Regions from separate parts of the Thalassolituus sp. UBA675 genome, predicted to be linked through region 3. Evidence: predicted binding sites of a transcription regulator. Region 3 holds the regulator's gene; each other region holds the start of a gene.
What was found. Region 3 encodes sigma-54, which starts transcription at its own class of promoters, with help from an activator protein. Its sites were predicted from a motif close to TGGCACNNNNNTTGCTNT; they were not measured.
Positions count from the first base shown of each region.

Region 1: glnL (nitrogen regulation protein NR(II)) is a predicted target of sigma-54. The motif match lies at 2,026-2,043, and genes of this name have one in related genera.
Region 2: B3007_RS14435 (TorF family putative porin) is a predicted target of sigma-54. The motif match lies at 6,019-6,036, and genes of this name have one in related genera.

Region 1 is NZ_DBNJ01000013.1:66,889-76,661, forward strand. Features, by position in the region: gene B3007_RS06900 (methyl-accepting chemotaxis protein) at 1-142, shown strand, start outside; gene B3007_RS06905 (SirB2 family protein) at 207-578, opposite strand; gene dtd (D-aminoacyl-tRNA deacylase) at 718-1,152, opposite strand; gene B3007_RS06915 (DUF4124 domain-containing protein) at 1,253-1,804, shown strand; gene glnL (nitrogen regulation protein NR(II)) at 2,067-3,149, shown strand; gene glnG (nitrogen regulation protein NR(I)) at 3,146-4,576, shown strand; gene B3007_RS06930 (DUF6701 domain-containing protein) at 4,615-7,233, opposite strand; gene B3007_RS06935 (DUF6701 domain-containing protein) at 7,234-9,773, opposite strand, start outside.
Region 2 is NZ_DBNJ01000032.1:45,244-55,016, forward strand. Features, by position in the region: gene urtA (urea ABC transporter substrate-binding protein) at 1-369, shown strand, start outside; gene urtB (urea ABC transporter permease subunit UrtB) at 478-2,103, shown strand; gene urtC (urea ABC transporter permease subunit UrtC) at 2,186-3,322, shown strand; gene urtD (urea ABC transporter ATP-binding protein UrtD) at 3,319-4,086, shown strand; gene urtE (urea ABC transporter ATP-binding subunit UrtE) at 4,088-4,786, shown strand; gene B3007_RS14430 (accessory factor UbiK family protein) at 5,578-5,808, opposite strand; gene B3007_RS14435 (TorF family putative porin) at 6,129-6,866, shown strand; gene glnK (P-II family nitrogen regulator) at 6,938-7,276, shown strand; gene B3007_RS14445 (ammonium transporter) at 7,322-8,599, shown strand; gene B3007_RS14450 (PA3496 family putative envelope integrity protein) at 8,993-9,169, opposite strand; gene B3007_RS14455 (SIS domain-containing protein) at 9,366-9,773, opposite strand, start outside.
Region 3 is NZ_DBNJ01000031.1:68,550-78,322, reverse strand. Features, by position in the region: gene murA (UDP-N-acetylglucosamine 1-carboxyvinyltransferase) at 1-208, opposite strand, end outside; gene B3007_RS13740 (BolA family protein) at 224-463, opposite strand; gene B3007_RS13735 (STAS domain-containing protein) at 534-860, opposite strand; gene mlaD (outer membrane lipid asymmetry maintenance protein MlaD) at 857-1,318, opposite strand; gene mlaE (lipid asymmetry maintenance ABC transporter permease subunit MlaE) at 1,322-2,104, opposite strand; gene B3007_RS13720 (ATP-binding cassette domain-containing protein) at 2,104-2,916, opposite strand; gene B3007_RS13715 (calcium/sodium antiporter) at 3,085-4,047, shown strand; gene B3007_RS13710 (KpsF/GutQ family sugar-phosphate isomerase) at 4,044-5,021, shown strand; gene lptC (LPS export ABC transporter periplasmic protein LptC) at 5,021-5,572, shown strand; gene lptA (lipopolysaccharide transport periplasmic protein LptA) at 5,556-6,134, shown strand; gene lptB (LPS export ABC transporter ATP-binding protein) at 6,131-6,856, shown strand; gene B3007_RS13690 (RNA polymerase factor sigma-54) at 7,001-8,560, shown strand; gene hpf (ribosome hibernation-promoting factor, HPF/YfiA family) at 8,625-8,927, shown strand; gene ptsN (PTS IIA-like nitrogen regulatory protein PtsN) at 8,931-9,389, shown strand; gene rapZ (RNase adapter RapZ) at 9,407-9,773, shown strand, end outside.

The DNA.
Region 1 (9,773 bases), on a different contig from region 3:
TAACATCAACCAGAACCTGACTGAAGCCAGACACATGAGCCAGGAAAACCAGGCAAGCACGCGCCAGCTGGTCGACTCGGTGAATACGCTGGAACAGAACACATCGGATATGCGTAAGAGCGTATCGAACTTCACTGTCTGATATCTGGAACAGTGACAAAAAAGGCAGCCACGGCTGCCTTTTTTATTGCGAGGATAATCGCAGATCAGGCGATAAGAATACCCACCCACGAAAGCGCACTGTGTGCTTTTGCCACGCCAAAAATATAAACAAATACCACCAGCGCCAGAACAAACGCTTTCACATTTACTTTCTTAATTGCGATCACACCCAGCACAACGTAAGCGATCAGACCAAGTAATTTGGCGGTTACCCATGCTGCTTCGAACGGATATTGGCTGAGGGTTACGCAAAGCGCACCGGCGGTAATCAGGAGCAGAGCATTGATGCCATGCGTAGCAATGTTCAAGGCTTTATTGCTGTTCAGCAGTGGCTTGTAATTAGCCAGCACAAAGCGGACGACGAAGAGAATAAATGATAAGTAGACAAATCCAATATGAGAGTGCTTCAGAGCCATGTACATGACGGATTTCCTTCAGTATTTGGTTATTTTAAATGGGGCCAGTCTGCATACGTGGCGGCAGAATAGCCGCGAAGCATAGCAGATGACCGGTGTAATGATACTTGATCAATATCAATAAGCGTGAGGCCGGACCTCAGACTTCCAACCAGAAGGTGACAGGGCCATCATTTACCAGAGAGACCTTCATATCGGCGCCAAACCGTCCGGTCCCCGTAGTTACCTTCTCACTGGCACGGCTGCAGAAGTACTCATACAAGGCGCTGGCGTCGTCCGGTGCCGCCGCCCCCGAAAATCCGGGGCGTGTGCCCTTTCGGGTATCTGCCGCCAGAGTAAACTGAGAAACAACCAGAAGATCACCATCAATATCGCTGATGCTACGGTTCATGCGCCCCTCATCATCCGGGAAGACCCGGTAGCGCAGGATTTTATCTAACAGGCGGTCAGCCTTCTCTTTGTCGTCTTCCTTCTGAACCCCAAGCAATACCAGTAAACCGCGCCCGGCACTGCCAATCACCTCGCCGTCGACACGAACACTCGCCTCAGACACCCTTTGTATCAAGCCAATCATTGAAAACTCCCACTGAAATACCGCTGCAGTTTGCCGGCGCAGGATAGCGCGTTCTATACTCAGTTCAAATACGTGCCCAAAGCACTCCGGAGATATGGATATGCGACACTCAATGACCACCTTCATCACGCTTCTGGCTACTGCGGCTGTTACGGTCACCTGTGCGCTGCCCGCAGTTGCTCAGACAAAGGTGTACATCACAAGGGATGCTGACGGCAACCCGGTATTCAGCGATCGCAAGAGTGCAGGTTCAGAGACCCATGTGGTTCAGGAACTTCCATCCATGCCGGCGTTTAATGTTCCTAAGCCCGAGCGCCCTTCTGAAGAATCAAGCGATGAGCCCGTCACGCCGGTGTACACCAGCCTGAGTATTATCTCTCCGGCTGACGGCACTACCCTGCCCATTGGAGTGAATGGCGATGTCCGCATTTCGGGCGTTCTGACACCAGCGCTGCAAAAGAAAGATACGATCGTACTGATGGACGGCGGCATTGAGATTGCCCGCGGTAGCCAGACAAGCTTCCAGCTCGATAATCTGGACCGCGGCGAACATCGACTGCATATGGAAGTCAGAGGTCCTGACGGCGACGTGCGCATCAGCAGCCAGTCGATTACTCTTCATGTGAAACGGGCGTCTTCCCTGGCTCGTTAAACCTCACCCATCAAGGGCTACTTTCAGAGCCAGGCCAAAATCAGATGAAGGCTAAAAAGCCTTCTATACGGTCCAGAGCACTGAAACAGGGCACCAAAACAACTCACACAAACCATTGCGCGCCCACATTTGGTGCAATCAAGGGGCTGTTTTTCTTCATTTGAACACTCACGCAGCACATCAGAAGCGACTCCGCGCCATTTATGTGCAAAACTCACTTCTGGCTCAATTATTGCTGAACTGAGTGCAAACGGAGATAGCTATGCTCGCCAGCCCACACCTCAATCAACGCCTGATGGAACACCTGAATACCGGGGTTGTTCTGCTGGACGCTGATCTGAGTATTATTTTCATGAACCCCGCTGCCGAAGCCCTGCTTGAAGTCAGTGGCCAGCGTGGAAGAGGCGTTGAATTCACCATGCTCGCCAGAGAGTCTGATGAAGCGACACAGGCCTTTCGTGATGCTCTGATCAATGGGCACTCTTACACCAAACGTGAAGCGACGATTGAGCTTCATAACCAACAGCAGGCGACTCTGGACTATAGCGTAAGTCCGTTATCACACCCTGAAACGCGACTGCCCTGCCTGCTGGTTGAACTGCAAGGGCGTGACCGCCTGATGCGCATCAGCCGCGAAGAGCAACTGATCGCCAAGCAGGAAACAACACGTAACCTGGTGCGCGGCCTGGCCCACGAGATTAAGAACCCACTCGGTGGGATTCGCGGCGCAGCCCAGCTACTTGAGCGTGAATTACCAACGGCCGATCTGGCCGAGTACACCAATATTATTATCGAAGAGGCAGACCGTCTTCGTGACCTCGTGGACCGGATGCTCGGCCCCCGTACTCTGCCTCAGACCGAACAAATTAATATTCACGAAGTTCTTGAGAGGGTATGCCAGCTCGTCGACGTTGAATCTGAACATCAGATTGAAGTCGTCCGTGATTACGACCCGTCTATTCCTGAAATGGAAGCGGATCGCGGTCAGATGGTTCAGGCCCTGCTGAATATCTGCCGCAACGCGATGCAGGCGATGATGGAAAATCCAAACCCGGAGCGACCACCATCACTAACAATGAAAACCCGATCGATGCGCCAGTTTACGATTGGCCATCATCGTCACCGACTGGTTGTACGTGTCGATATAACCGATAACGGCCCGGGCATCCCCGAAGAGATTCAGGAAAGCCTCTTCTACCCTATGGTCACGGGTCGCCCGGAAGGAACAGGTCTTGGCCTTTCAATCTCACAATCAATTATTAATCAGTGCGACGGCATCATTGAATTTGAATCCGAGCCCGGACGCACCACATTCTCAATTTATCTGCCTTTGGAACCACTATGAGCACTGTCTGGATCATTGATGACGATAAATCCATCCGCTGGGTTTTAGAAAAAGCACTGCAACAGGCGGGGATTGATACCAAAGTATTTGAGCAGGCTGAACCTGCACTCAATCAACTGAAAAAAGAGCATCCCAGCGCCATTATTACGGATATCCGCATGCCGGGTATGGATGGTCTCACGCTGTTGAAGCACGCAAACGAGGCACATCCTGATTTACCAGTCATCATTATGACAGCGCACTCTGACCTTGAGAGCGCGGTCAGCTCGTACCAGAGTGGTGCCTTCGAATATCTGCCAAAGCCTTTCGATGTCGACGAAGCGGTCAGCCTGATTCAACGTGCCATAGATCACTTCTCTGAAATTTCAGCACAGGCACCATCGGTTGAACCTGAGATGCCAACGCAGGAGATCATCGGTGAAGCGCCCGCAATGCAGGAAGTTTTCCGCGCCATTGGTCGTCTCTCGCAATCGAATATTACTGTTTTAATTAACGGTGAATCAGGCACGGGTAAAGAACTCGTCGCTCATGCACTTCATAAGCATAGCCCTCGTGCTCCTGAGCCTTTCATTGCTCTGAACATGGCTGCAATTCCCAAAGATCTGATTGAATCAGAGCTTTTTGGCCATGAAAAAGGCTCTTTCACCGGCGCTGGCGGCCAACGTCGTGGACGTTTTGAACAAGCTAACGGTGGCACCTTATTCCTCGACGAAATCGGTGATATGCCGGCTGACACCCAGACACGACTGCTTCGTGTACTGGCTGATGGTGAGTTTTACCGCGTAGGTGGTACGACACCGGTCAAGGTGAATGTGCGCATTATTGCTGCAACGCACCAGGACCTTGAAGGTTTGGTAAAAGACGGGAAATTCCGCGAAGATTTATTCCATCGTCTTAACGTTATCCGTATCCACCTGCCTCGTCTCGCCGATCGTCGTGAAGATATTCCGAAACTTCTGACGCACTTCCTGCAACGCGCAGCCGAAGAGCTTGAAGTAGAGACTAAGTCGCTGCGACCAGAAACCGAAGAGTTTTTGTCTACCCTGGACTGGCCGGGTAACGTCCGCCAACTCGAGAATACCTGTCGCTGGATCACTGTGATGGCATCTGGTCGCGAAGTGCTGGTAAAAGATCTGCCACCTGAGCTTCTGGAACAGAAAAGTGATATTCAGACCTCAGGTAACTGGGAACAGAATCTGCGTTTCTGGGCTGATCAACAGCTGGCCTCGGGCATGACGGATCTGCTTGATACCGCAGTTCCTATCTTTGAACGTATTATGATTGAGACCGCACTTAAGCATACCGCGGGTCGTCGTCGCGATGCCGCAAACCTGCTGGGATGGGGCCGGAACACCCTGACAAGAAAGATCAAAGAGCTGCAGATGGACACCGAAGATCATCATGACGATGATCATGGCGATGACTGACTATTTCAGCTGACCGCGACAAAACAACCGGGAGCCTATTACTCCCGGACTTCCCTGCGATATAAAATGCGTTCATGCCCACGGAAGACACCGAAGCTGACGGTTGATGAGGGCGATTCAAAACTACCATCTCCATCGTAATCGCCTCGTAACCACTGCGGGGCAGTGTAGCTCAGAGACGCATCACCTGTATCCGGTGTGCCGGGTACCAGTGTTGGGGCGAGCAAGGTAATTCCCGCATTACCACTGCTCCCCCCGGTTAACTGACCTGAGGTGGCCGTAATCTGACTGATACCATCGACAGAAGCATTGGCACTGTCCCAGACGGTACAGTCATCGTCAGTATTCTGTACATACCTGCCGCCCTGGAAATATTCTGTGATCAGCCTTGCGGTCAGATCGTGGGTTTCGGCACCAAAGGTATCCTGTAAACGCATACGGCCAAAGCGCACACTCACCCCACTACCATCAGGTGTAAAGTCGACACTGGCAGACTGGGTTACCTCGCCGTCGGTAACACCGGTAAGCGTAAATTGCAGCTCCGGAGAAAAAGGATTTATTTCAGCATTTAAATCACGCACATAGGCGATGTTATCTAGTGGTGAAAAGACATACTCCATCACCCCAGGGCTACTTACCGTTAATGAGCCAGCCTGATAATCAGTAGTAGGAGAACCAGCCAAAGAGAGCGCCAGGCCATCGTTGCCCACAACACTCTGGTCGACTAACGGGAATGAAACTCCGTTAAATACGTCACCGGCCGATAAACGCATAAAAGCAGTGTCAGTATAATTCTGAGTAATCTCAGCATCGGCTGATGCGTTGTAGGCAGAAACAATGATTGCCGGTGCCACCAGCCATGAGAAAGATTGCCCGGTGTAGCTATTTCCAGTACTACAAGCGCCAGAAAATACGCCAGAGTCTGCCACACTCACCTCAAAATACGCGGGAACAAACCGCCCCAGCGGCGCACTTGAGAAGGTGGCTAAATTGGTATCAGACAAGGTGCCGAGCGCTGCGCCAAAATACAAAGGCGGCGTTGCATTTAGAGTAAATACACCGCTTTCTCCTTGCGTAAGATTAATACTAGAAACGCCGCTGACGCTCGCTGGGTGAATATATTCAGCGGGTTCCAGTGTGCCATTTTGTCCGGCGGCTGGTGCGACAACGGTTGAAGACAAAGTAATCGGCGATCCTGAGCTGTAATTTGGTGTCGTGATGTTATCCAAACAGAAATCACTGTCGCTATCTGCTTCCCAGGCGACCGCACGAATATTAACCGGGAATGCCGCACCTGCGAGCGCAAACACTGGGCAGTCTTCATAAGGCTCGTTACAGACATTAGCTGGATCAATACACAGCCCCGCTGGGCGCGCTACAAAGCTGGTTTGTCCATTCAGGATCAGTCCAGCATCAGCACCACTTCCGGTATAACTGGCAAACAGTGTTTTCTGCCCGGCGTCGTCGTAGTTAAAGGACGTCAGCGAGGCGGTGCCGGAAGCATCAAAGGCAAGAGAGAGGCTTGTTGGGCTTACAGGTGAAGTGGACACATCAACGCCTGCGACTTGCACAGCTTTACTGCCAGAAGCAGGCGCGTCGTAACGGGAATATAAATCCACATCCTTCGATACGTTTGCGAAAGCCGGCACACACTCAGGTGAGTTATCACTCTTTCTGACTGCCTGTATAGTCGCCGAAGCGGGTCCTTTCGCGGATATAAAATCAGGAACACTGACTACAAAACCCGCATCGGCAAACGCCAGGTTACACGTCACAGATACGCTGCCGCCGTCCACCGAGCAGAGATTACTGCCCCCGACTTTTGCGGGCGAAGATGATGACACTCCAACAATCGCTGTACCAGGGACAGTCTGGCTAAGCTCAAAGCTACCGCTACCGCCCGACAGAGTTCGCGTATTGCCGCCGACCCACCCCGCTGGCAACAAGGTTATATTCACATCGTCGGTGTACAGACTGGAGCAAGTGCTGTCTGCGCATGCCAGAATATCAACCGTCTGGGGCTTGCAGGTTAAAGCGTCAGACTCATAGGATAACCGGAAATGATCCGGGCCAGCCGGTGGCAGATCCGCAGTGATCTCAATATCACTGACATACCAGTTATCACCGAGAAGATCGAAGAAACTGATCCCTCCGCCGGTCATGACATAACGTAACTGAAAATTATCGTGGTAAGCATCTGCAGGCAACGAGGCGGAATAGGAATAGCTATCTCCTATCGAGAGCAACCCAAGAAAGCCATAGTCTGCAACAAAGGTCGTCAGAGTCTGCCAGCCGCCGTTACTGCGCCGGTACTGAACAACTAAGTCTTCTCCCGGGTTAGGTGCCCTACCGATAAGTCCAAATCCGAGGCTGAATGGCACGTAGACATCGAAACTTATATCAACAGAGTCTGCTTCAGAGAAATCAAATGCCCGTGACTCGACTTCGACATAACCGTTACGAAGATTGAGTTCGCCCAGTGAATTAATCACCACCCGGGAAGTATTACTGGCAATCCAGTCTACACCGACAACGGCACTGTTGAGCAAATTAAACAGCACCGGAAGGGCAGCCACAGTTGAAGCGCACAGATAAAACAGTGCTGAAATGGCCCAGACTCTGGGCCGCACGCGAACCTGTTTTTTACGTAGGCGCATTTATCTCAACTCTTTTTTGTAGATAACCCGCTCGTGACCACGATAAACGCTGAAAGTCGACGTTGCGGATGGATCGTTGTTGAAGTTGCCATCACCATTAAAATCACCCTCCAGCCAGAAGGGTGCATCGTAGGTCACGGTGGCATCACCTGTGTCAGGAGTCCCTGCTACCGTGGTGGGCGCTGCTAATTCCAGACCATTGCTACCCGTCGTGCCCGAAGACACTGCCCCTGACCCCGGCAGGATCGAGCTTAAGCTATCCACACTGGCGTTAGCGCTGTTCCAGGTCGAACATGAATCAAAGGTATTAAGGACGTATTCACCATCAGCGAAATATTCCATAGACATGGGCAACGTCAGATTACTGTTTTCAGGGCCGTAACTGTCTTCAACTATCATCCTGCCGAAGCGGACATCAACAGAGCTTCCATCGGGTGTGAAGTTGACCGTGTTGTTTACATTCGCCTCACCATCAGAGATAGCCGAGCCAATTTCAAAGACCAGGTCAGGACTGAATGTATTTATTTCAGCAGCGCTGTTGCGCAAATAGGCGAGGCTATCCGCTGCCGAGAATACATATTCCATTTGCCCTGCTCCCGAGACACTTATTGATCCGTCATTAAACTGTGTGTCAGGCACTCCAGAGAGCTGCATCCGGCTGCCATCGTTACCATCCGTCGCGTTGTCCTCTGTGGGATAGGTAATATTATCTGCGACGTTTGCCGCTGCCAGGCGACGGAAATCGTCGTGAGTATAATTCTCAGTCACTGCCTTAGGGCTCGCCCCATTAAACGCAGTAATAGCGATTGTAGGAGCAATTAACCAGTCGAATAACTGACCGGTATAGGTATTTCCCGTCGGACAGGCAGGAGAAAACTCACCGACATCACTGGCCGAGACTTCGAAGTGATCGGGTATGAAGCGGCCGGTTGGCTGACTGGTATAAGTCACTGGTGTTGTGCTTGATGTCGACCCTAAGGCCGCGCCCAGGTAAAGAGGTGGAGTCGCACTGAAGGTGAAAACGCCCACCTCACTTTGCGTCATCGAAACGACATTCTCGCCGCCAGTTCCATTAGACGATAAATGATTATACTCCGTCGGTTCTGTAACACCGGGGTTACCTGGAATAGGCGCCAAGAGGTTGGAACTCAGCGTAATATTGCCACCGGAGTTGTAATTTGGCGTCCCGCTGTTGTCGCTACAGAAATCACTATCTGAATCTGACTCCCATGCAACCGCAGTGATACTAACGGGGAAAGGAGCTCCCGCGGTGCCAAAGACTCCACACGTTGCTGCCCCTGATGTGCAACTACTGCCCGTATCCACGCACAACCCGGCTGGGCGTGCAATATAAGGGTCGCTTCCTTCCATAATCAGACCGAGATCAGCACCCGTGCCTACGTAGCGGGCGTAGAGTGACTTCTGGCCGGCATCGTAATAATTCAATGAAGGCAATACCGCCTCACCATTACTATCGAAATTCAGCGACAGCGTTGTCGGCAATAGATTATTTCCTGATATCGCTACGCCGCCCATACTTGTCACCATCGAGCCCGAGGCCGGAATATCGTAGCTGGTCCAGAAGTCCACATTTTTAGTGACGTTGGCAAAGGCAGGTACGCATTGTGGTGCGTTATCACTTTTACGTACTGCCTGTATCGTCGCTGCAGCCGTGCCCTTACCCGCAATAATATCCGGTACGTCGACCAGAAAACCCGAGTCAGCAAAGGTCAGAGAACAAGACGGCGTATAGGGGCCGCCATCAATAGAGCAACGATTATTGGAGCCTGTCATCAACGGGATTGAAGAAACGACATCCAGATCAACGGTTCCAGCTGTGGTACGGGCCAGTGAAGCAACGCCACTCCCCCCCGTTATCGTGACGGCATTTCCACCAACCCACCCTGTCGGGGATAAGACGATATCGACGGGGTCTGTATAAAGACCCGAACAGGAGGCGTCCTCACATACCTGAATTGTTACGTCCTGCGGATTACAGGTCAGGGCGGCCGAATTGTAAGATAAGCGGAAGTGATGAACCGCCGATGAGGTATCGTCGCGTGTACCTACGTAGACATTATCAATATGATAAAAATCATAGCGTCGAAACAAAGAGGTCGTGCCGTCTGCCTGATAAAATCTGAGCCTGAAATTACTGTGTAAAGCATCATCAGGAACCCGCGCCTCATACCGATAAATTTCCCCAGAATTGGATGCCGACGGATCATGGAAATCGATCGTACGCCACGTGCCATCAGGTAAATAAATCTGCACATACAATTCAGCCGCTGACGGGTCTTCACTGTCGTAATTCCCTGGCGTGATTGCATCCGTACCACTGAAGTTATCATCGCCGTAGCGAATCCAATACTCCATTTCGACAAAGGTTTCGCCCGACAGGTCGATACTTCGGGTCGTCGTTGTCCGCTCACCGCAACAGGTGTACATACTACGAGTGCCCGTTTCTGCCGTGTGATTACTGATTTGAGATGTGAAATTTCCATCGAAAATAGTGACGTACCAATCGGGCAGAGTCTCCC
Region 2 (9,773 bases), on a different contig from region 3:
AACGACCCAATGGAAGCGACTTACATCGGTTTCAGCATGTGGGCAGAAGCGGTTGAAAAAGCAGGCTCTGCAGAAGTGGATAAAGTACGCTCTGCGATGTACGGCATCGAAGTACCTAACCTGACTGGCGGTACGGCCGTAATGAACGAAAACCATCACCTGTCTAAGCCGGTACTGATTGGCGAGATTCAGGAAGATGGCCAGTTCGAAATCGTTTGGGCTACTGACGAAGAAGTGAAAGGTGATGCATGGACGGATTATCTGCCAGAAAGTGCAAACCTGATCTCAGACTGGACTGCACCTATTAACTGCGGAAACTACAACACCTCAACGAAAACCTGTGGTGGTTCGGCGGTTGCAGGCGAGTAATTCGCTGGCAGCGGAATAGAGTGCGGTAAAACGCGCTCTATCGCAGTTCGTAACAAGGACAGGCAGGGAAATTCTTTCCTGCTTCTCTCAAAATTCCCGGTGATAATTATGTTTTCTGTATTGATACGGACGGCCGTGCTGTTCGCATTTGTTTTGTATACTGTGGTGGTGGCAGGGGCTGAAGCATCACCTATGAAGCCCAACACAGCGTTGCATGCGATAGCTCAAGAATTAATCGATGCAGGGTATCGAGAAAAACAGGCATTAACAGAACGCCTGACGACCATCGATGACCCAAAAACTCTCGAATTTATGCAGGTTATGGTCGAAGGCGACCTGTATTACCGTAAAGACGATCGGGTCGTCGTTATTAATGACGATGATTCGGTGACGACATTTTTCAGTGGTGAAGAGGTCACTCTGGAAAGTAAACGCGATATCAAAAAAATCAGCGTAAATAATAAGCTACGTGTGTTGCTGAGAAACGGCATCGCACGCTTGCAGATTTTCTCAGATGATCCGGACATGCGCTTGCAGGCAGCGGTCAACTTACTGAAGTCTGCGGAAGATCTTGATCAGGCGACGCTTGATGAAGCGTTAGATAACGAAGAAAAAACAGACGTTCGTGACGTTCTTCTTCTGGTGAAGGGCATACGCCTGCTGGAAGCAGAGACCGAAAAAGAACGCATCGCAGGCGTGAAGCTTCTTTCAGGGTCACTTTACCCGGATGTTCGCGGTGCGTTGGCCAACTATCGCCGTGCTGCTGAAGCAGATTCCAGAACCGAGGAAATTCAGGCGGCAGACGAAGCACTCAAGAAAATCGAAAGCCTGCTGTCACTGAACAGCGTTGCTGAAAATCTCTATTTTGGCCTGGCTCTCGGTGCTGTGCTGCTCCTTGCGGCCATTGGTCTGGCGATTACATTTGGTGTGATGGGCGTGATCAATATGGCTCATGGCGAAATGATCATGCTGGGCGCCTACACAACCTACGTTGTTCAACAGTTGATGCCAGACCATATTGGCATGTCACTGGCCGTTGCTGTGCCTGCAGCATTTCTGGTGAGCGGTCTGGTGGGCGTCGCTATTGAGCGTGGTGTTATCCGCCATCTCTATGGCCGCCCATTGGAAACTCTGCTCGCCACCTTCGGTATCAGTCTGGTGCTGCAGCAGGCGGTACGCTCAATCTTCAGCCCGTTAAACCGTGAAGTAGCTACGCCCGACTGGATGGCGGGTACTTTCATGATTAATCCGGCGCTTGAACTGACCTTTAACCGTTTATACATCATTATTTTCAGCCTCCTGGTGCTCGCGTTGTTGGCATTAATACTTAAGCGAACCCTGTTCGGATTGCAGATGCGTGCAGTAACCATGAATCGTCCGATGGCGAGCTCTATGGGGATTCGCACTGGCTGGGTTGATGCACTGACGTTTGGCCTGGGCTCAGGTATCGCCGGTATTGCAGGTGTTGCCCTGTCACAGTTGACTAACGTTGGGCCAAACATGGGTCAGGCGTACATTATCGACTCATTTATGGTTGTCGTGTTCGGTGGTGTAGGCAACCTGTGGGGCACTTTGGTCGGTGCTATGTCTCTGGGTGTTGTGAATAAACTGCTGGAGCCGTGGGCCGGTGCCGTCGTCGCAAAAATTCTCGTACTGATATTTATTATTCTGTTTATCCAGAAGCGTCCTCGTGGGTTGTTTGCCCTCAAGGGTCGTGCTGCGGATATGGGTTAAGGAGCGCATAATGAAACAGGAAATTAAAGGCGGTCCACTTACCCGGTTGATTATGAACGATGTCGCTGGCCGTCGCATGATGATGATCATTCTTGCGATTGCCATCATCGTACCTTTCTGCAACCTGGTATTCCCGGAAGGATCGGCCCTGCACGTATCTACCTACACAATGACTCTGTTAGGTAAGTATCTTTGCTACGCACTACTCGCAGTATCCGTTGATTTAATCTGGGGATATTGCGGAATTTTAAGCCTGGGTCACGGGGCATTTTTTGCGCTTGGCGGTTATGCGATGGGCATGTATCTGATGCGTCAGATCGGCGACCGTGGTGTCTATGCTAATCCTGATCTGCCAGATTTTATGGTGTTCCTGAACTGGACAGAGCTGCCATGGTACTGGTTCGGTTTTGATCAGTTCTGGTTTGCTATGGTGATGGTTCTCGCCGTACCGGGTATTCTGGCGTTCGTCTTTGGTGCATTGGCATTCCGTTCGCGGGTTACCGGGGTCTACCTTTCCATTATTACCCAGGCGCTGACGTATGCCCTGATGTTGGCGTTCTTCCGTAACGATATGGGCTTCGGTGGTAATAACGGCCTGACTGACTTTAAGGATATTTTAGGCTTTGATCTACAGGCTGATTCGACGCGTGCCGCGCTTTTCTTTGCCTCAGGTATTGCTTTGATTCTCGGTTATTTAATCAGCCGCTTTATCGTGACCTCTAAGCTCGGACGAGTTCTGGTCGCAATCAGAGACAGTGAGTCACGGGCGCGATTCTTAGGTTATCGCGTTGAATGGTACAAGCTGTTTGTGTTTGTCGTCTCAGCGATGCTGGCAGGCGTAGCGGGTGCCTTATATGTTCCTCAGGTTGGCATTATCAATCCGGGTGAGTTTGCTCCGATTAATTCAATCGAGATGATTATCTGGGTAGCCGTCGGTGGTCGTGGAACCTTGTTTGGCGCCGTCATCGGGGCCGTACTGGTGAACTACGCCAAGACCTATTTTACCGGTGCTTTTGCCGAACTGTGGCTGTTTATGCTGGGTGGTTTGTTTGTATTGACGACTCTGTATCTGCCAAAAGGTGTCGTTGGTTTGTGGGCACAAATGAAAGACAAATTTATGTCTTCTGGCGGTGGTGGTAACAGTGGAATCACTACAGGTTCGAGCTCTGGAAAAAGTAGCGATCAGAAGACCAGCAAAGAAGCGGAGGGTAATGCATGAGCCTCGCAAAAACGAAACATATCGAGCAGCCGACCGTTCTGTATATGGATGGTGTGAGCGTCAGTTTTGATGGCTTCAAGGCTTTAAACTCCCTGTCGCTCTTTATCGAACCAGGAGAAATGCGCGCAATTATCGGCCCGAACGGTGCCGGTAAAACTACCATGATGGATGTCATCACAGGCAAGACCCGCCCCGACGAAGGGACGATTCTGTTTAATGATGAGCTCGACCTGACGCGTTACGATGAAGCGCAGGTAGCGAATATGGGCGTTGGTCGTAAGTTTCAGAAACCAAGCGTGATTGAGAGCCTGACAGTATTCGAAAACCTCGAAATGTCGTTAAAAGGTGGTCGCTCAGTCTGGCAGGCGCTGACCCATAAACTGACGGGCGCAAAGCAGGATAAAATCGACGAAATTCTATCCATGATTGACCTGAAAGATCGCCTCTACGAAGACGCGGGTAGCTTGTCGCATGGCCAGAAACAGTGGCTTGAAATCGGCATGTTGTTAGGTCAGGAGCCTGAACTGCTCTTGATTGATGAACCTGCTGCCGGAATGACCGACGAAGAAACGATGAAAACGGCTGAGCTGTTTAAAGAGCTTTCAAAGAAACACTCTTTAATGGTGGTCGAGCACGACATGGACTTTATTGAAGCCCTGGATTGTCGTGTGACGGTACTGCACGAGGGCTCGGTACTCGCCGAAGGCAGTCTGGCGAATGTGAAGAATAACCAGCAGGTTATCGAAGTGTATCTGGGGCGCTGATATGTTGAATGTAACGGATTTAAATGTTTCTTACGGTGCTAGTCAGGCGCTTTACAACGTCAGCCTTAACGCAGACGTGGGCAAAGTGACCTGTGTTCTGGGACGTAATGGTGTTGGTAAAACCACCCTGATGAAATCACTGGCCGGGCACCTTGCACCGGGGTCGGGTGATATCACCTGGGACGGAAAAAGCATTATAAAACTCGCGCCCTATGACCGCGCGAAACAGGGGATTGCGTTTGTACCCCAGGGTCGGGACATCTTTCCGCAGCTGACGGTAGAAGAAAATCTTCAGACCGCGTTTTCAGCGGTGCCGCGCTCCCAGCGTTTTATCGACCCGGAAGTCTTTTCGCTTTTTCCTGTGTTGCAGCAGATGCTCAAACGTCGTGGTGGTGACCTCTCGGGTGGTCAGCAACAGCAGCTAGCGATTGCTCGAGCACTGTTATTACGCCCGAAAATGTTGATTCTTGATGAACCAACCGAGGGTATTCAGCCATCGATTATTAAAGACATTGGTCGCGTCATTAAACTGCTTCGTGATCGCGGTGATATGGCGATTGTTCTTGTTGAACAGTACCTCGATTTTGCCAAAGAACTCGCTGATGAATTTATTATTCTTGAGCGGGGGAGAGTAGTGAGTCAGGGGACGGGTGAAGAGCTTGAACACTCCGAGGAAGCGAAGGAGCTTCTGGCTATTTAACAGTAGCCGCTAGTTTATGTGGCCGCCGATTCTGTAGCCGCTAGCGCGGTCTGACTTTTTTGGCTGTCGCCAGGGTTTTATTGCCCTGTTTGGGGATTGCATCCCCGGGCGGGCAGCCCCTCCCCTGCTTCGCACTTTCTGGGCCTTAGTTCTGATATTTACTGGCTTTTCCGGCAACCGGCTCCGGCGGGCACCCATGCCCGTATGGAGCCTCGTTCGGCATCCTGCCTCTCGTTGCCTTCAAAGCTGGCGTAAATTTCAGCGGCCCCAGAGGCGCAGAATTTTACCCTCAATATCGTATTTCAAAATCTGATTGGCCCTACCGTAAAAGTGTGTGGTGGATATTGCTCACCAGGCTGTGTTGCAGTTAAACCTATCTAATTAAGAAAGATACTTTCGCGGGCTGGTAATTGCGCCTCTGGGGCCGCCGAGCAGAATGATGAGAAGCCCGCATGGCCCCGGCATGGATGCCGGGCAAGGGGCTGGCAGCAGGGATGCTGCATTGGCCCGTTGCGAGGGTTCTCAAGTTCTGTGAAGGAAACACGGCCCAGAAAGCGCGAAGCAGGGGAGGGGCTGCCCGCCCGGGGATGCAATCCCCAAACAGGGCATTAAAGCCCTGGCGGCAGCCAAAAAAGCCAGCCCGCGCTAGCGGCAACTCAACTGGCCATCAGACCTTAGCGGCAGCTAAAGAAGTTACCCCGCGCCAGCGGCTACTACCACAGCGGCCCGCAGAATCAGCGGCCAAAAACAAAAAAGCGGCCATCAGGCCGCTTAATCAAAGCATCAGAAGATCACTCTGCTTCTAACTTAGCAACACGCTCTTCAAGCTCCGCCAGTCGTGCACTGGTACGACGCAGAACTTCTGCCTGCACGTCGAATTCTTCCCGGGTCACCAGGTTGGCGTTAGTGATCAGGCTCTGCAGTTGAGACTGAAGTGCCAGCTTCAGGTCAGATGACAGGCTGGCAAACGGGCTCTTTTCCAGCATTTCTTCGAGCCGGCTCTTAATCGCATCGGGTTTCATAATTTACCTCCGGAAGGGTTTTGGCGCAGTGTACCAGAAAGGGCAAAGGGGATAATTTCAAATGCTGCACCCAAACAGTGCAAACCGTCAGAAGGGTGTGCAATAAATGGGTGCTGGTTTTGGCTGCGTGCCCTCTTTTGGTTGCGTCAATGACTGTAAAAGTCCGCATACTTTTACTAAGTTATTGATTTAAAAGGGTGTATCAAAAGTTGGCACACACCCTGCTATAACCGAGTGACAGAAAGATATCGGTGCGAATTGCCCATATCGACCAAATTGAAAGATCAACAGCTAAAAAAACCGTAATAGGAAAAAGAACGATGAAAAAACTGACTAAAGCAATCGCTCTCGCTGGTGTAATGACTACAGGTCTGACTGGTGCTCAACTGGCTCAAGCTGAAGTAGATGTGTCTGCATCTGCGGCAGTTGCGAGCATGTACCTGTGGCGTGGCCAGGACCTGGGTAACGGTGATGCTGCCGTATCTGGTGACATTACGCTTTCATCTGGTGGTGCTTACGCTGGTATGTGGACTTCTAGCGGTGATAGCGCAGCTGGAAACGAATACGACCTGTATGTAGGTTACGGTGGTGAAATGGAAGGTTTCTCCTACGACGTATCTGTTGTGACTTACGTTTACCCAAGCGCGGGTAACTTCTCTTACGTAGACACTACCGATGAAGATGGTAACGGCATTGCAGATGTTCTGGAGTCTGAGCAAGACACTAGCGGAAACACTTTTGATCTGTCTGAGCTGATCGTATCTCTTGGTTACGAAGGTGCGTCTTTCTCTTACTACTACCCAGTATCAAGCAACCCTAACGACTATAGCTACCTGACGCTGGGTTACGGCATGGGTGCTTTCAGTGCAATGGCTGGTATCACTATGGTTGAAGATGATGCAGGCGAAGACGCTGGCTACACTCACCTGGACCTGAGCTACGCATACAACGACAACCTGTCTTTCACTGCGAGCAAGGTTGTTGCTGAAGACGAAGAAGACTCTTACGACGACGATCTGAAGTTTGTTGTTTCTTACAGCCTGCCTATCGACATGTAAAAAGCATACAATAGCCCGTGCCCCCGCACGGGCTATCTGTAACCTTATCTAAAAATTGAAAGGGGTTTTCTATGAAACTCATTACTGCTGTTGTTAAGCCGTTTAAGCTTGACGATGTTCGTGAATCACTGTCTGAGATCGGTGTTCAGGGCATCACAGTGACTGAAGTAAAAGGCTTCGGTCGCCAGAAAGGCCACACTGAACTGTACCGTGGCGCTGAATACGTGGTGGACTTCCTGCCTAAAGTAAAAATTGAAGTAGCGGTTGCTGAAGATCTGACTGAAAAAGTTATCGAAGCAATCACCAAAGCTGCGAACACCGGCAAGATCGGCGACGGTAAAATTTTCGTCACCAGCCTCGAGCAGGTTATTCGTATCCGTACTGGCGAAACTGGCGCAGACGCGCTGTAAGACGTCCGACCACTACATAACAGAGCCTGATGCGGGGGGCTTATAATGGAATCGAATCTTAATCATATTTTTGAACTTCAGTTCGCCATGGACACCTTTTATTTCCTGGTGTGTGGCGCGCTGGTAATGTGGATGGCGGCAGGTTTCGCCATGCTGGAAGCGGGTCTGGTCCGCTCTAAAAATACCACTGAAATTCTGACCAAAAACGTTGCCCTGTTCTCGATCTCGTGCACCATGTACCTGATCTGTGGTTACGAACTGATGTACGGCGGCGGTTACTTCCTGTCTGGTGTGACTACTGTTGCTGGCATGGACGACGCTGCAATCGCAGGTGTTCTGGCGGCTTCTAACGAATCTGGTTTCGGTGACATGGGCGAGTACGCTGGTGCATCTGACTTCTTCTTCCAGGTTGTCTTCGTAGCGACTGCAATGTCTATCGTTTCTGGTGCGGTTGCTGAGCGTATGAAGCTGTGGGCTTTCCTGGCATTCGCTGTTGTAATGACTGGTTTCATCTATCCTATGGAAGGCTCATGGACCTGGAATGGTGACTCTGTATTCGGTCTGTACGAACTGAGCTACTCTGACTATGCAGGTTCAGGCATCGTTCACATGGCGGGTGCTGCTGCCGCTCTGGCTGGTGTTCTTCTGCTGGGCGCTCGTAAGGGCAAATATGGTCCTAACGGTGAAGTTCGCGCTATTCCTGGTGCAAACCTGCCGCTGGCGACTCTGGGTATGTTCATCCTGTGGATGGGTTGGTTCGGCTTCAACGGTGGTTCTACTCTGAAACTGGGTGGTATCGCAGTTGCAAACGAAGTTGCTAACGTATTCCTGAACACTAACGCTGCTGCATCAGGCGGTCTGATTGCTGCCCTGATTACTGGTTACATCCTGTTCCGTAAGGCTGACCTGACTATGGCTCTGAACGGTGCTCTGGCTGGTCTGGTTGCGATCACTGCTGAGCCTGCTGATCCATCACCTTTCCTGGCAACTCTGATCGGTGCTGCGGGTGGTGTTCTGGTAGTTCTGTCTATCCTGACCCTCGACAAGCTGAAGATCGACGATCCAGTAGGTGCGATCTCTGTACACGGTGTTGTTGGTGTATGGGGTATCTTCGCAGTACTGCTGTCTGACGCTGATGCTACCTTCATGGGACAGCTGGTTGGTACTCTGACTATCTTCATCTGGGTATTCGTAACTTCTCTGATCGTTTGGGGCGTACTCAAGGCCATCATGGGTCTGCGCGTCAGCGAAGAGCAGGAATACGAAGGTGTTGATATTGCTGAGTGTGGTATGGAAGCGTACCCAGAGTTCACTTCTAAGTAAGTTGAACCTCAGCTGGCAAGGATGCCAAAACGAAGAACCGGCCAACTGGCCGGTTTTTTTATGTCTGTTATTTTTAGCACAGGGTTGATCAGCGAGTATTTAAAGGCGATCAATTAACGACAGAAGAATGCTTAAACGGAGCGGTTGGAATCAACCTGTAAACCACTGTGGGAGTGAATCAGCCGAAGGCTATTTAGCGAATACCGTAGCCGCAAAAACCATCGCCATTAGCCAGGCAAGCTGGCTGAATAGCTCCCACAAACGAACTCTGGATCTCAGGGAGCGAATCAATCTGAGTTCGCTCTCTGGCTAGTAAAAATGCCGAGTTTGGCTGATGAAAATATTCAGGCAAAAAAAAGCAGCCGGTTGGCTGCTTTCTCTATTGCGGACTGATCAGTCGAAGTAATAAGCTTCGAGGTCTTTTTCCAGACGCTTCCGCTCTAAGTGTGCCTCAATGGCCCGGCGGGAGATTAATTTCTTAGAAGCGTGCGCCTCTTTGTTAACAACAACATTACCGTTTTCGTCGAACGATACGGTTTCTTCAGAAGTATAATCTTTAGCGGTTTCCATAGTGTTTTTCCCTCTGGGATTCACAAGTCCGGTTGCGATTCTGCTTATTTTTGTTTACAGACAGATTACAGGAACTGACTGATAAGCCAACCGGTTTATTCAGCCAAACTCACTAACTGGGCGTTATTGTCCTAATTCCACTGTTGGGTAGTTTATTACTGAGTGTCGGTTTGAATAGTTCTGTTTCAGGCGGGCCTTAATGATCCCCTTCAGATCGCAAAGACCGGATGCTTTGTTTGATCGCATTAAGATGGTTGGCAAAGTCGGGGCCACGACGTTGCGTGACGGCAACCGCCAACATATCAATCACCATGAGGTGAGCAATACGGGAAGTCATCGGCGTAAATTGGTCGGTGTCTTCTTCGATATTAATATGAATCGGCAGGTCTGCGGCGTTACTGACCGGAGTATTCTGAGGAGCCAGACTAACGACTACGGCGCCATGTTTCTGCGCCAGTTTAATCGAATGCATAAGATCCAGAGTGCGGCCGCTCTGCGAAATAGCAACGACAACGTCTTTATCCCCGAGAGTGACGGCTGACATAGACTGCATATGAGGGTCACTGTATGCTGCGGTGGCGACTTGCAAGCGGAAAAATTTATG
Region 3 (9,773 bases):
TATCTTCATTAATAGCGACACTTACGCCCATACGACCAAGCAGCTCGAGCATGGTGGTGATGTCGTGCAGGTGCGGCAGGTTACCGACCTGCATCGGGCCTTCGGCCAGAAGGGTAGCCGCCAGAATAGGCAGGGCCGAGTTCTTTGCGCCGGAAATACGGACTTCGCCGTCGAGGCGGTTTCCGCCCTCGATTCTCAGTTTTTCCATTTCAGGGTCTCACGCTCAGGCTTTTTCAGCAGGCGTATAAGTCTGGATGGACACTGCATGAAGCCGACCATCAACGATATAGGGATTCAGAATTTTGTAGACGAACTGCTGACGCTTCACTGCGTTCAGGCCTTCGAAAACCTCCCCGACACCGGTGATTTCCTTTACGTAGCCGTCAACGACAGACCAGGTAACATCCGGGGCTTCAGCCTGTAACACTTCCAGGATTTCGTTCGGGGTAATATCCGAGGACATATTGTAACTACCACTCAGTTCAGAAAGCGCACAATCATAGCGGATTTAGGCGCTGAACCGAAGTACTGACTTACTCCGGCAGGTCAGAACCTGACAGGACTGGCCCGAAAACCTCATCAAGATCACAGACCTCGATAATGGCACGCAGGTCCGCCGGCGGATTTTTGATCGTTAGCGCGACCTTTTTGGCCTCGGCAGCGCGGAGCCAATTCAGGATCAGAGCAACGCCTGCACTACTGAAACGGCTCACGGCAGCAAAATCAATAATGACCCTACCATTTGCCTGAGCGATAGCGTCGTGGCCAGGCTTAATCAGGCTGGCTACGGTATGCAGCGTCAAGTCACCTTCGACCCGGATTTCTCCGCCGTCAGCGACCGATAACGAGGGCGCGGTCATTCGCCCTCTGCCTTATTGAACAGGAAGCGGCTGATCAGCTCTTCGAGTACAACAGCAGACTGCGTATCCTGAACCCAGTCACCGTCCTGCATGTAGTCAATTTCAGCACCGACGCTGAGACCAATGTACTTTTCACCCAGAAGGCCAGCCGTAAGAATCGATGCACTGGTATCGATGGGCAGTGTGTCCATCGACTTGTCTATTTCCATTTCAACCACGGCCGCATACCACTCCTGATCGAGAGTAATATTGGTTACACGGCCAATAGTGACACCTGCAAGCGAGACTTTCGCACGGTCTGTCAGGCCACCCAGATTCTCAAAGCGCGCCTTGATTGTGTAGGTTTCGCCAGCTGCATCCATGGACAGACCGCTGACCCGCAGGGCCATCAACACAAGAGCAACAATGCCCATTACCATAAAGCCGCCGACCATGAGTTCGACATTACGCATACGCATGTTTTACACGCCTCCTAACATGACCGCAGTCAATATAAAATCCAGTCCAAGAATCGCCAGTGATGAGATCACTACCGTTTGTGTTGTTGCCTTACCAATACCTTCGGATGTCGGTGCGGCGTCGTAGCCCTGATAGACAGCAATCCATGTCACCACCACACCAAATACAGCGGCTTTAATCAGCCCCTGAACAACGTCTTCGTAAAACTCCACGGTGTTTGCCATATTGCTCCAGTAGGCGCCGTCGTACAGCCCCAGCATATCGACAGCGACAAACGCTCCGCCCCAGATACCTACGGTGCTGAATAACAATGCCAGAATCGGCACACTGATAACGCCAGCCCAGAGTCGCGGAGTAATCACACGCTTGAGCGGGTCGACGCCCATCATCTCCATGGCAGACAGCTGCTCAGTGGCTTTCATCAGACCGATTTCTGCGGTCAAGGCTGAGCCTGCCCGCCCGGCAAACAACAGTGCCGCAAGCACCGGGCCGAGTTCACGCAAAAGAGTCAGAGACACCATAGTCCCAAGCGCCGAAACCGAACCAAATTTCACCAGAATGTTGTAGCCCTGCAGAGCAAGCACCATTCCTACAAAGAAACCTGCAACAATAATGATCGACAGTGAACGCACACCAACCGAGTGAATCTGTCGGATCAGATCAAGAAAACCCGCGCTGCCCGGGCCACCCCAGGTCACCGACTGAGTAAACAGCATACCGGCCCGACCGATAGACTGGATCGACTGAACGCCGACCTGTCCCAGGCTTCGAACATGCTTAAGCATTATGCCTCTCCCGCAAATAAATCAGCGCGATAGTCATCGGCCGGGTAATGGAATGGCACAGGGCCATCGGGATCACCGTTAAGGAACTGACGTACTTCGGCGTTATCGCCATTTCTGAGTTCATCTGGCGTACCAAAGCCGATGACTTTTCCGCCTGAAACGATGCACAGGTAATCGGCAATCTGACAGGACTCTTCAACGTCGTGAGACACCAGCAAACTGGTCAGCCCGAGCGCTTCATTCAAACCGCGGATCAGGCGCAGAATCATCCCCATAGAAATCGGATCGAGCCCGGTAAACGGCTCGTCATACATAATCAGCTCAGGGTCCATCGCGATAGAGCGCGCTAAGGCAACACGGCGCACCATGCCACCGGACAGCTCCGCCGGAAACAGGTCACGCGCTCCACGCAGGCCTACAGCTTCAAGTTTCATCAGAACCAGATCGCGGATCATGTCATCAGGCAGATCGGTATGGGTGCGTAGCGGGAAAGCGACGTTGTCGAACACATTGAGGTCTGTAAACAGGCCACTGGTCTGAAACAGCATACCCATTTTGTTTTTGCGCAGCTCAAACAGGTCTCCGCGACTCATGGTGCCGACATTACTGCCATCCACCAGCACTTCGCCGGAATCCGCTTTCAGCTGGCCACCAATCATGCGTAACAGTGTCGTTTTACCTGTGCCGCTGGGGCCCATGATTGCGGTGATCTTGCCGCGGGGAAAGGCGACATTCAGACCGTCATAGATCTTTCGTTTACCACGATAAAAGGTGACATCCTTCACTTCGACGTGGTTATTGCTGTTAGACATCAGGTGACCTGTATTTACCCTGTACTTTAACTGACCGCTAGCATATCGGATTGTTCTGGGCATACCAACGGCAATTCCGCCCGCCAGGCGGAACATCCTGTTGCAATTGCGCCGATTCACCGCTCCGGTACAATGAGCGGCTTAATTTCCTGAGCGTGATCTTTAGCTATGTATCCCGAAATAGGCGCAATCCTCGTTGGCCTGATTTTTCTTGTCTGGAGTGCCGACAAATTCGTTATCGGCGCCGCGGCCACTGCCCGCCACCTTGGCATGTCTCAGATGCTGGTTGGTCTGACCATTGTCTCTATCGGCACGTCCGCACCGGAGATGTTTGTCTCCGCCATGGCCTCGATCGACGGCGCCGGCAACCTGGCGATCGGTAACGCCATTGGCTCGAACATCACCAACATCGCCCTGGTACTCGGTATTACCGCGCTTGTCGCGCCGATCCCATTACAGAAGGGCCTGCTCAAGAAAGAACTCCCTCTGCTGATGATGATCACCCTGCTCGCAGGTGTCGTTCTGATCGACCTTGAGCTGAATCTGGTCGACGCCCTGATCCTGATCGCAGCCCTGATCTTCGCTCTCTTCCTGATGTTCCAGCAGTCGTCGGATAGCGGCGAATCTGTGATCGACGAAGACGAAGCGGCCGAAATTGAAAGCACACCCACCAGCAAAGCAGTGTTCTGGCTGATCGTTGGTCTGATCACTCTGATGGCCAGTTCGAAAGCTCTGGTCTGGGGCGCGACCGGTATCGCAACGGCCTTTGGTGTGTCTGATCTCGTGATCGGCCTGACCATTGTTGCGATCGGCACCAGCCTGCCCGAGCTTGCAGCGTCCGTCGCCAGTGCTTTAAAAGGCCACCATGACATTGCTATCGGTAATGTCATTGGCTCAAATATTTTCAACCTGCTCGCGGTGATGCCGATCCCGGGGATACTGGCGGTCACCGCCGTTGAACCAATGGCACTTTACCGTGACTACATAGTGATGGCTGGCGTTACCTTTGCCCTGCTGCTGTTCTTTATTATCTGTTATCGCAGAGGGACGCTGGGACGTATCCCAGGCATCATTCTTACTGCCGGCTACCTCGGCTACATGTTCACCTTATTTCTGGCAAATCAAGCATGACTGAATCAACGACTTTTAACTTTATTGACTCCGCACGCCGCACGGTAAAACTCGAACAGGAAGCGGTTGGCCTACTGAGCAACCATCTGGATGAGAATTTCACCCGCGCCTGCCAGTTGATTATTCAGTGCCGTGGTCGAGTTGTAGTAACCGGCATGGGCAAGTCTGGTCACGTTGGCAACAAGATGGCAGCGACACTGGCCAGTACCGGCACTCCTGCTTTTTTCGTTCACCCGGGCGAAGCCAGCCACGGTGACATGGGGATGATCACCGCTGCCGACGTTGTCATTGCATTATCCAACTCTGGTGAAACCAGCGAAGTGACCAGCCTGCTGCCACTGCTGAAGCGTCAGGGTACGCAGCTGATCAGCATGACAGGGAATAAAGAATCCACACTGGCGAAAGCGGCAGACAGCCACCTTTATGCGGGTGTCGATCAGGAAGCCTGCCCTCTTGATCTGGCGCCGACGTCCTCGACGACGTGTGCACTCGTGATGGGCGATGCGCTGGCGATTGCCCTACTGGAAGCAAAAGGGTTCACTGCCGAAGACTTCGCATTTTCTCACCCGGGCGGTAGCCTCGGTCGTCGTCTGCTGTTGAAAGTAGAAAACATCATGCACAGTGGCGAGCAGATTCCAGTTGTCTCTCCGGAAACCTCACTGCCTGAAGCGCTGCTGATCGCCACCTCAAAAGGGCTGGGCATGACCACAGTCGCAGACCCGGACGGCAAGCTCGCCGGTATCTTCACCGATGGTGACCTTCGTCGTGCCATCGACCATGGTGTCGATATCCGTAATGCCACCATCAAAGATGTGATGACGGTTGAATGTAAAACGACCTCACCGGGCATGCTCGCAGCAGAAGCCCTGAAAATCATGGAAGACGGCAAGATCAACGCGCTCGTCGTGCAGGACGAAGGCCGCACCGTCGGTGTTATTAACATGCACGACCTTCTGCGAGCAGGCGTCATCTGATGCGTAAGCGCTATCTACTGCTATTAGTCACCGCATTTTTCGGCGTTGCCTTTCTGGCAGTAGATCGCTACACCCGCGATATTACCGGGCAAACGACCGAACAGGTCGTTCGCGAGCCGGATTATTATGGCGAAGTACTGTTCAGTCGCCGCTACGAAAAAGACGGCTCACTGGCCGATACTTTTTACGCCGCAAAATCAGAGCACTTTCCCGAGGGCGACCTCACCGTATTCAGTGAGCCACGTCTTCTGGTCAGTTCAAAAGACGACTGGGTACTGACCGCTGACGAAGGTGTTATGCGCGGCAACGAACAGGCACTGAAATTATCAGGCAACATATTAATCAGGCCGCTCGACAGCAGTGACCCGATGCGCCTTGAAACCTCAAGGCTGACCTATCATATTGATGACAAGATCGCAGAGACTGATGAGCTGGTTACCATGACGGGTGAAAACAGCCGCATGACTGGCACCGGAATGATGTTTGACGCCACACGTCAGCGCCTCGAACTGAAAACAGGAGTCCGTACGACTTATGAACCTGTTCAATAAACTGGCCGTGATGTCGCTGTCAGTGATCGCAAGCTACACAGTCGCATTGCCGGATGACTGGCAGAAAGAAATGACGATCCTCTCGGATTCTGCAGAAATCGACCGCCGCGCAGGTACAGTTGTGTATGAAGGCAACGTCATTCTTACCCAAGGCACGCTGAAAATAGAAGCCGACCGCCTGATGATTCTGCGCAACGGCGACACCCTCGAAAAAGCCGTCGCAGAAGGCGACCGTGCCCGTTACCAACAGCAGATTGAGGTCGGTAAACCGCTCACCACAGCCCTCGGCAACCGCATCGATTACTACACCAGCGAGCGCCGCATCATTATTACTGGCGATGCTGAACTGGAACAGGAAGGCAATATTTTCAGCGGCGAACGCATCACCTACGACATGGCAACAGAGACCGTGCGTGCTGATGGCACCACCGCCGAGTCGTCGACCGACAGCACAGATGAAGACTCCGGCCGGATCAAAGTCGTTATCCAGCCGCCAAAACCTGAGTCCGAATCTGACTCAGAGTCTGACACGACAGAATCTCCGGAAGCAGCGACAGAATGAAAACACTGAAGGCAGAACATCTGGCCAAAAGTTACGGCGGCCGCGAAGTCGTTAAAGACGTGTCTATCCGCGTTGAAAGCGGCCAGATCGTTGGTTTGCTGGGCCCCAATGGCGCCGGCAAAACGACCTGTTTCTATATGATCGTCAACCTGGTGCAGGCGGATCGTGGCCGCATCATGATTGACGATGAAGACATCAGCCACCTGCCAATGCACGGCCGTGCCCGCAAAGGCATCGGTTACCTGCCGCAGGAAGCATCGATTTTCCGCAAGCTCAGTGTTGCCGACAACATCATGGCAATTCTGGAGACCCGTAAAGATCTCAATCGCCAGCAGCGCACCGAACAGCTCGAGCAGCTGCTCAACGAATTTCATATTCAACACATCCGCGACAGCGCCGGCATGGCGCTATCCGGCGGTGAGCGTCGTCGTGTCGAAATTGCCAGAGCACTGGCAGCAGAGCCCTCGTTCATTCTGCTCGACGAACCCTTCGCCGGTGTCGACCCGATCTCAGTCTCGGACATCATGGATATTATCCGTCAGCTTAAGGCGCGGGGCATCGGCGTACTGATTACCGACCACAACGTGCGTGAAACACTCGCGATCTGCGAGAAAGCCTTTATCGTTGGTGGCGGCCACATCATTGCCGAAGGCACGGCTGAAGATGTGCTTGCCAATGAGCAGGTGCGCGAAGTCTACCTTGGGGACGATTTCCGTCTTTGAAACTCTGACCGATGTCACGTACTGTAGAGTTATCTATTTACTCTGGTAAGCAAAATAGGTTCCATACACAAGGACTTTGCCTATAATGCTAGGTGCATCAAACAAAAAGATGGTTCGATTTTCAGGTCGTAATTACCGAGTTATATGAAGACATCCCTTCAGATTAAGATGGGCCAGCAGCTGACGATGACGCCTCAGCTGCAACAGGCCATCCGCCTCCTCCAGCTTTCAACGCTGGACCTTCAGCAGGAAATTCAGGAAGCGCTGGATTCCAACCCAATGCTGGAAAGCGAAGAGTTTGATGACAACAGCGACTCAGGCAACGAGTCCGACAACGATTCCCGCAGTTCTGATTCCGATAACAACGACAGAGACAGCCGCGAAGACCGTGAGAGCAGCTCTGACAATCAGGATTACGACAATTCCTACGATGACAATTCCTACGACGATCAGAGCGGCCAGGAATCTCTCGATGAGCAATGGTCGAGCGAGAAACTGCCCGATGACCTGCCTGTAGATAGCCAGTGGGAAGATACCTATCAGGTCAGCGCCGGAGTCGCATCAAGCTCCGGGCCGGTAGACGAAGACTTTGACTACGATTCCCGCTACGCCACCAGCGACAATCTGCAGGATCACCTGCTCTGGCAGCTAAACCTGACCCCAATGTCAGATGCTGACCGCGAAGTTGCGACCATGCTGATTGATGGTGTAGACGATGATGGCTACCTTCACACGACAGTTGAAGACGTCATTGAAGCGATGGACCCGTCACTCGAAATCGAAGAAGAAGAAGTGATGGCAGTTCTTCATCGCCTGCAACAATTTGATCCGGCCGGTGTTTTCTGCCGCGACCTGCGCGAATGTCTGCTTCTTCAGCTGCATCAGCTTCCACAAGGTACCCCGTGGTTAACCGAAGCTCAGCTGATCATTCGTGATCATATTGACCTGCTTGGTAGCCGTGATTATCAGTCGCTGATGCGCCGTACCAAATTAAAGGAAGACGACCTGAAATCCGTCATGCGACTGATTAAAGAGCTGAACCCTAAGCCGGGTGCCGGTATCGCTTCAGAAGAATCTGAATACGTCATTCCAGACGTCATCGTCCGCCAGATTCGTGATGAGTGGCGTGTTGAGCTGAATCCAGAAATTGCACCCAAGCTGCGCGTGAATGCCGATTATGCATCGCTGATCCGCCGCTCAGACAGCAGTGCCGACAATACCTTCCTCAAAGATCACCTGCAGGAAGCGCGCTGGTTTATCAAAAGCCTGCAAAGTCGCAATGACACTCTGCTCAAAGTCGCAACCAAAATCGTTGAATTCCAGATAGACTTCTTTGAAGAAGGTGATGAAGGGATGAAACCGCTGGTGCTTCATGACATCGCCGAAGCGGTTGGTATGCATGAGTCAACGATCTCGCGGGTGACGACTCAGAAATACATGCATACGCCGCGCGGCATTTTTGAGCTCAAGTATTTTTTCTCCAGCCACGTCAGCACCGACAGCGGCGGGGAGTGTTCATCGACGGCCATCCGGGCGATGATCAAAAAACTGATCGCGGACGAAAACACGCGGAAGCCACTCAGTGACAACAAGATAGCAACGATGCTGGGTGAGAAAGGCATCAAAGTGGCACGGCGCACGGTAGCGAAATACCGCGAGGCTATGCTGATACCACCATCGAATGAACGTAAGCAGCTGATTTAGAGTCTGTTAGTTGAGAGTCAACAGACTTTGATTCACATACCGCCAGCGACACAGGAGACTTGGCATGCAAATCAATATCAGTGGTCATCATGTAGAAGTAACAGAAGCTATGCAGGCACACGTTGAAGATAAAATGGCAAAACTGACGCGCCACAGTGACAGCATCACCACAGGGCAAGTCACACTGACTGTCGTTAAAGATCGACAGACGGCTGAAGCGACAATTCACATCACAGGTCACGACCTGCACGCCAAAGCAGAAAACGAAGATATGTATACCGCTATCGATCAGATGGTGGATAAGCTGGACCGTCAGGTTCTGAAACACAAAGAGAAGCTGGTAGCGCGCCAACACGGTCAAGGCTGAAGCATGTCTTTGAGTATTGAGGATATCCTCACACCGGAGCGGTCCGTCATTGACGTGACCGTTTCCAGTAAGAAAAAACTGTTAGAACAACTTTCATCTCTGGTTGCTGAAGAAATCGGCGACGCCTCCGCAGACGATATATACGAACGCCTGTTAGCACGCGAGCGCATGGGGAGCACAGGGATAGGAGAAGGCATCGCCATCCCACACTGCCGACTGCTGCAGTGTCAGAAAGCGTTGGGCATTCTACTAAGATTAAATACCCCGATAGACTATGATTCTATTGATGGTAATCCGGTCGACCTCGTATTTGCTTTGTTAGTCCCCGAGGAAGCGACCGACGAACACCTTCAGATATTGGCGACACTCGCCAGTAACTTTAATCAGGCGGAATATCGCGAAGCTCTACGCAACGCGCCAGACGCCAAACATCTTTTCCAGCGAGCGATCGCAGAGCGGTAGTCATCACGGAGTCGAATATGCGCCTGGTAGTTATCAGCGGAAGATCAGGATCGGGCAAATCGAGCGCTCTGCACGTTCTCGAAGATCTGGGCTTCTATTGCATCGATAACCTGCCGATCGGGCTGCTACCCGCATTGGCCAGTCAGGCAGATGCTAACGACAAGCTCACCCGGGTAGCGGTCAGTATTGACGCGCGTAACCTGTCGGCGACAGAAGAGCCTGTCGAACAACTACTGTTCGATCTGCCTAATGATCACTATCAGCTCGACGTGGTTTATCTTGATGCGTCTGAAAAGGTTCTGCTGCAACGATTCAGCGCGACACGCCGAAAGCACCCTCTCACGACCACAGAACTGTCACTGGCAGAAGCCATCGACCAGGAGA